3 regions of the Pseudoalteromonas sp. SWYJ118 genome follow, and region 2 is predicted to be linked to each of the others. Evidence: predicted binding sites of a transcription regulator. Region 2 holds the regulator's gene; each other region holds the start of a gene.
The links. The regulator ArgR, encoded in region 2, controls arginine synthesis, uptake and breakdown. The targets are predictions, from matches to a motif close to ANTGAATANNTATTCANT.

Region 1: the regulator ArgR is predicted to act here: its motif matches at 1,238-1,255, upstream of I6F48_RS10515 (aspartate aminotransferase family protein).
Region 3: the regulator ArgR is predicted to act here: its motif matches at 1,201-1,218, upstream of I6F48_RS08700 (OadG family protein).

The regions. Positions count from the first base shown of each region.
Region 1 is NZ_JADYXC010000009.1:42,821-45,100, reverse strand. Features, by position in the region: gene I6F48_RS10520 (HDOD domain-containing protein) at 1-1,111, shown strand, start outside; gene I6F48_RS10515 (aspartate aminotransferase family protein) at 1,491-2,280, shown strand, end outside.
Region 2 is NZ_JADYXC010000015.1:32,628-34,907, reverse strand. Features, by position in the region: gene I6F48_RS14015 (Dyp-type peroxidase) at 1-685, shown strand, start outside; gene argR (transcriptional regulator ArgR) at 693-1,160, opposite strand; gene mdh (malate dehydrogenase) at 1,386-2,280, shown strand, end outside.
Region 3 is NZ_JADYXC010000006.1:164,365-166,644, reverse strand. Features, by position in the region: gene I6F48_RS08715 (YcxB family protein) at 1-188, opposite strand, end outside; gene I6F48_RS08710 (hypothetical protein) at 321-512, opposite strand; gene I6F48_RS08705 (DUF1328 domain-containing protein) at 571-744, opposite strand; gene I6F48_RS08700 (OadG family protein) at 1,264-1,506, shown strand; gene oadA (sodium-extruding oxaloacetate decarboxylase subunit alpha) at 1,518-2,280, shown strand, end outside.

The DNA of each region.
Region 1 (2,280 bases), on a different contig from region 2:
GGCTCATGACTTATTGCTTGGGCACAGCTTTGCGCATCAGCAAATTGGTTTCATTCATACATTAGATATAGATTACGGCGAACCCATGAAGCAACGCACTTTGCTTCAGGTTGAAGTGGCCGCACAGAATAAACGCCAGCAAAGCAGTACTGCACATCATAAGTACCGCGCTCAAGCGAGTGAGCAACTGCACAAAACTATTGAAACAGCTATATATAAGCAGCTTGAAGATATAGATGGTGTAATCCACAGCACTATAGGTATTGAAGATGGCATTGCCAATATACTCGACATATTAGCTGTAAAGTCAGCGTCGGTAGGACGTTTAGAGCCACTGGTTAATGATATAAGCTGGTTGGGTAGAGAATTAGTAACGCTCGTTAATTTACCTTACTATCGTAATCAGCGTAGTAAAAATACGTCTGTAAAAGTAGATAAACCATCGCTTGCCCTTCGTTATATTGGCCTTGATAACTTACAGCTTGTTATTCCTACATTTGCTGCCCGTCATTGGATGCCACATAGCACCGAACCATTTTCATTATTAAAACGCCGGCTACGCGACAGCGCGATGGCAAACGCGATTGCTGCGCAAAAAATTGCACAAATTAATAATGTGAATGACGTACATGCATTTACCCTTGGTATGCTTTTAGATGTAGGGCGAATTGCATTAGTGCGCTTGTACTTAAAAACGTTTGAGAAAGTATGGCAACGCAAAGTGCAGTTAGCCCGAAATGAAAACCAAAAAGATTTACACACCGCATTATTAGAGCTACAGCCCGACCCGCTATTTTTAACCACTCTACTTAGCAATAAGTCGATAGAAGTAAGCGCCAAAGTAATAGACAAAATGGCTTTTAAATATTTACCGTTTAAAGGTGTAATGCAGCAGCTAGTAAATGGGGTAGATAAAGGCGATACATTACTGCCGTTAACAGAAGTAATGCTAAAGGCACGGTGCTACTCTCAATATCTTAATTTAAAAGAGCATCAACTTATTGAGCCTGATGAAACTCTAAGCTGGTTTTCGTACTTTAAGTTCACTAAAACGGAACTAAAAACCCTCCAATCGAGTAATTTTACCAATTTAGCTATTCAAATTGACTAAAAATCTGAATTTTTTGTTAATTTTTTTGCGACTAACCATTCATTCTCACTCTATTGTTATATTGCATATTTGCCGATTAAAGCATGCGCGCCTTGGTGCTCATGCGGTTAGTTGTTTAAAAATAAGCATAAATAGCTATGCAAATAGTTATTCACTATCTATGAAATAATATCTTTAGCCCTTTATTTTCAAGGGATACATGAAAGTTTTTAACGAGACAGATATAAGTAATTCTGAAATAATGTGCGTCTGAAAATTGAACCACAAAGCAATTTTGCGCAATTATCAGGTTACTGATCTTGCCTATAAAGTTGGTTACAAATATTAACCAAACACCTATTTTGATGTTTTGTGTTGCTCACAATTAAGAGGAAATAAAATGACAGTCAATCGCGAATTATTTGATCACGTAATGGTTCCTAACTACGCACCTTCAAGCGTAATTCCTGTTCGAGGCGAAGGTTCTCGCGTCTGGGATCAACAAGGTCGAGAGTTTATCGACTTTGCTGGTGGTATTGCAGTTAACTGTCTTGGCCATTGTCACCCTGCATTAGTAGGCGCATTAAAAGAGCAAGGCGAAAAAATCTGGCATCTATCAAATGTAATGACCAATGAGCCGGCACTTCGCCTAGCTAAAAAAATGGTTGATGCTACATTTGCTGAAAAAGTTTACTTTGCCAACTCGGGCGCAGAAGCAAACGAAGCAGCGCTTAAATTAGCGCGTCGTTTTGCACTTGATAAGTTTGGCGCAGAAAAATCACAAATCATCGCGTTTAACAAAGGTTTCCACGGTCGTACATTCTTTACCGTAACTGTTGGTGGCCAAGCTGCATATTCAGATGGTTTTGGTCCTAAGCCTGGCGACATTGTACATTGTGATTACAACGACCTAGCTGCTTTTGAAGCGCTTATCAGCGATAAAACATGTGCCGTAATGATGGAACCTCTTCAAGGTGAAGGCGGTATTGTTTCACCAACTGACGAGTTTGCTCAAGGCGTTCGCGATTTATGTACTAAACATAACGCACTGCTTATTTTTGATGAAGTTCAAACAGGTGTTGGCCGTACTGGCGATTTATACGCATACCAAGGCTTAAACATAGTACCTGATATTTTAACTTCAGCTAAAGCACTTGGCGGCGGTTTCCCTATTGGCGCTATGATCACAA
Region 2 (2,280 bases):
CATCCCAAGCGAATTACAGAGCTTTCCTAATATAAACCATAGCGATCATCAAATGAGCGTACAACCGTGCGATTTATTTGTGCAAATTCGCTCTGACCGTGAAGACGTTAACCATTTATTTGCGCTGCAAATTTTAAAACTATTTGCCCCCGATGTTGAGCTGGTGGAGCAAATTCGTAATTTTCGCTTTTTAGATGGTCGTGATTTTAATGGTTTTATTTATGGTGGCGACACCGCACATGGAAGAAAAAAGCGCGCTACGGCTTTAATTAGTAACCCTGGCAATTTTGAAGATCAGGGGAGTTATATTCATGTACAGCGTTATAAGCATGACTTAACTATGTGGCAGCACTTATCATTGAGTGAGCAAGAACAAATAATGGGGCGTACGCGCCTTGATAACACGCTAATTACCCCTGCGATTGAAACCAGCCATGCTTCACGTAGTGAGCTAAAAGACGAAGACGGACAACCGCTATTATTAAATCAGAGCATGCCTTATGGCGATGTGTATGAGCAGGGAATGTTATCAATTTCATGCGCTTGTACGGGCACCGCATTTGAAAAAGTACTTAATAGTCGTTTAGGGGAAGGGGATTGTTACGACCACTGGCTTGATTTTACTCAAGCCGATATGGGTTCTGCTTTCTTTGCGCCTTCAGTCGGGTTTTTAAAACAAATTTAGTTTGCTATTAAACCGTATCAAATAAAATGCGAACACGTTCAAGTGTTACATCTATTTCAGATATTTTAGCAGGAGCGATAAAAATAGTATCGTCGCCTGCAATTGTTCCTAGTACGCCATCTGCTTTACCTAATGAATCTAATAAACGCGCAATAAGCTGAGCAGCACCTGGACTGGTACGAATAATGATCATCATTTCGTTGTGCATAATGTCGATTACTAATTGGCGTAATGGGCTTTTAGCCGTAGGTACACCCATTTCAGCTGGTAAGCAGTAAACCATTTCTTGTTTGGCGTTACGTGTGCGTACAGCACCAAATTTACTTAGCATGCGCGATACTTTACTTTGGCTTATATTGTCAAAGCCTTGATCTTTTAATGCATCAACTATTTCGCCTTGAGAGCCAAAATTTTCTTCTTTTAATAGTGATTTAAATGCTTTTACCAGTGCTTCTTGTTTATCTTGTGGTTGCATAGTCTTTATTCGTTTTTGTTATTTATGCCGCAAATTCTACACAAAAATGAATAATTATGCAGCAGTTGTTTAGTTAACTTGCCAGTTTGATGCGTTAAATCACAAAAGTTTACGACTATGGTCGAAAATATACTTGAAATAGACAGGATAAATTTGTTTTTAGTCGCTAATTTCATTATCTTAAGAGCCACAAATGTTTCCTACCTCAAATTACGGAGAATTCCAATGAAAGTTGCTGTATTAGGTGCTGCAGGCGGTATCGGCCAAGCGTTGTCTTTATTATTAAAAACAGGCTTACCAGCTGGCTCTGAATTATCACTTTATGATGTTGCACCAGTAGTACCAGGTGTTGCGGTTGACCTTTCTCACATCCCAACAGATGTTAAAGTAGCAGGCTTTGGCGCAGACGAATTAAACAAAGCGCTTGAAGGCTCTGACATCGTTCTTATCCCAGCGGGTATGCCACGTAAACCAGGTATGGATCGTGCTGATTTATTTAATGTAAATGCTGGTATCATCAAAACTTTAGCAGAAGGCATTGTTGCTAGCTGTCCTAAAGCGTTAGTAGGTATTATTACTAACCCAGTAAATGGCACAGTTCCAATCGTTGCTGAAGTATTCAAAAAAGCAGGTACTTACGACGCTAAACGCGTATTCGGTATTACTACGCTTGACGTTATTCGTTCAGAAGCATTTGTTGCTGAACTTAAAGGCGTAGACGTAGCAACTGTGAAAGTACCAGTAATTGGTGGTCACTCAGGCACAACTATTCTTCCTCTACTTTCTCAAGTTGAAGGTGTTTCTTTCACTGATGAAGAAGTTGCTGCACTTACTCCACGTATCCAAAATGCGGGTACTGAAGTTGTAAATGCTAAAGCAGGCGGTGGTTCAGCTACGCTATCTATGGGGGCTGCTGCAGCTCGTTTTTGTATGTCTTTAGTTAAAGGCCTACAGGGTGAAGAAGTTGTAGATTACGCTTACGTTGCTGTTGAAAATGGCGATGCAGAGTACTTTGCACATCCAGTACGTTTAGGTAAAAACGGCGTAGAAGAAATTCTTTCTTACGGCGAACTAAGCGCATTTGAAACAAAAGCAAAAAATGACATGCTTGAAACACTGA
Region 3 (2,280 bases), on a different contig from region 2:
ACACCTAGCATGATCATAAACGATCCTAAGTAATGATCGTTTAAAACATAAATGCCAAATAAACCAAGCGCAACGAGGAGTACAAGTAAAAAGTACTTAGGTTTGGCGCGCTTACTGTAGGGGAGTGACTCGTCAAAGCACTCGTAAAAGTAAGGTTTATCTAGTGTGTAGGTTGTTGTAAATGCCATATTGCCTTGCTTTAAATATCGTTTTTTTTATTTTAACAAGCTAGCCGCTAAATGAGCAGCTTTATAGTCAGTGATTTTATTACAGACACAAAAAAACGGCCCTAAGGCCGTTTTTTAGCGATACAAGAAGAATTAACAGTTAGTTTCTTCAGCGTTTACGCCTTCTTTAACATTTTCACATGCATCTTCTACTTTGTTTTGCACGTCAGTTACTGCTTCGTCAATACGTTCGCCTGCGTCTTCTGCATGATTGTCTTCACAACCCATGATAAAGAAACTTGCGAATAGACCGATTAGTGCTGCTTTTACAGTTGTTGAATTCATAATGTAATTCCTTGTAAGTGTTAATTAAATTTTAGTGTTTGTTAGTTGAATGCTTTATCTACCTGGGTGATTTACCACGTAGTGCACCTGAAACTAATGAGATCACTAAAAGTACTAAAAATATAAAAAATATAATTTTTGCTATACCAGCTGCGGCACCTGCGATGCCACCAAAACCTAACACTGCAGCGATTAAAGCAATAACTAAAAATGTAATTGTCCAGCGTAACATTGTTTTCTCCTTGGTTATCAAATTTGCTCACAATAACTAATGCCAGTTATATGCCAAAGTTTATTTTTGTTTTATATCAAGTGGTTATGGTTTTTAACTGTGTTTTTAGTTATTAGTTAGTTAGTAATTTTTACGCTTTGTTATGTAAGTTATTCACACTGTTACAAGTTACCGGTAAATATTCACTAAAAATAATCTTTTTGGTAAGACCAATTAACAATTGGTGTGTGTTTTTGTACTTATTATAAAATTTGGCGGTTATTTTTATTAAGTTGAATAGTTAATTAACAACTTCCATATAACTATTAGCTATAGTCGTTATTTTCTGTATGTATTGTAGGGCGCATGATTGCTGGGTTATGGCATGTAAATTTGTTGAGTGTTATGTTGTTTATAGTTTAATTGGTTTTACCAATTTACAAGATGTAGACAAAGCGACTAGTTTTGTTATTATCCAGTGAATAAATATTTAATTAAATCGATTTTTTATTTTCGATATGGGTTTCAAGGGGGAGAAAAATGGATATAGGTGCTCTACTCACAACGGCTGGTAGCTTAATGCTAACTGGTATGGTTGGGGTGTTTGTATTTCTGTCGATATTAATTGGTGCAGTAACGCTTATGTCTAATTTGGTGACGCGCTATAGCGAACCAGAGGCATCACCAGCTAAATCACCGTCTTTTAAATCTCAAGGTGTGCCTAATGAGCACATCGCTGCTATTAGTGCTGCCATTGCTCAGTACAAATCAAATAATAAATAAGGGGCACACACATGGCTAAATTAAAATTAACAGAATTGGTATTACGCGATGCGCACCAATCATTGCTCGCAACACGTATGCGCCTAGACGATATGCTACCTATTGCTAGCAAGCTAGATGATGCAGGTTATTGGTCTATTGAATCGTGGGGCGGTGCTACATTTGATTCGTGTATTCGTTATTTAGGCGAAGATCCTTGGGAGCGTATTCGCGCGCTTAAAAAAGCGATGCCTAATACTAAACAGCAAATGCTATTACGCGGTCAAAACCTATTAGGCTACCGCCATTACGCTGATGATGTAGTTGAAAAGTTTGTAGAACGCGCACATAAAAATGGCGTTGACGTATTTCGTATTTTCGATGCAATGAACGATGTACGTAACCTAGAAACAGCGATTAAAGCGGCTATAAAAGTAGGCGCACATGCTCAAGGTACTATTTCGTACACGGTAAGTCCTGTTCATACGCTTGATATGTGGCTGACTCTTGCTAAGCAATTAGAAGATTTAGGCTGTCACTCAATTTGTATTAAAGATATGGCGGGTTTATTAAAGCCGTACGATGCTGAAAAACTAATTAAAGCACTTAAGGAAACCGTGTCGGTTCCTATTGCTATGCAGTGCCACGCTACAACTGGTTTAAGTACTGCGACTTATCAAAAAGCGATTGATGCAGGCATTGATATGCTTGATACCGCTATTTCATCTATGAGTATGACTTACGGACACACAGCAACTGAAACTATTGTATCGATAGTTGAAGGAACTGAGCGCG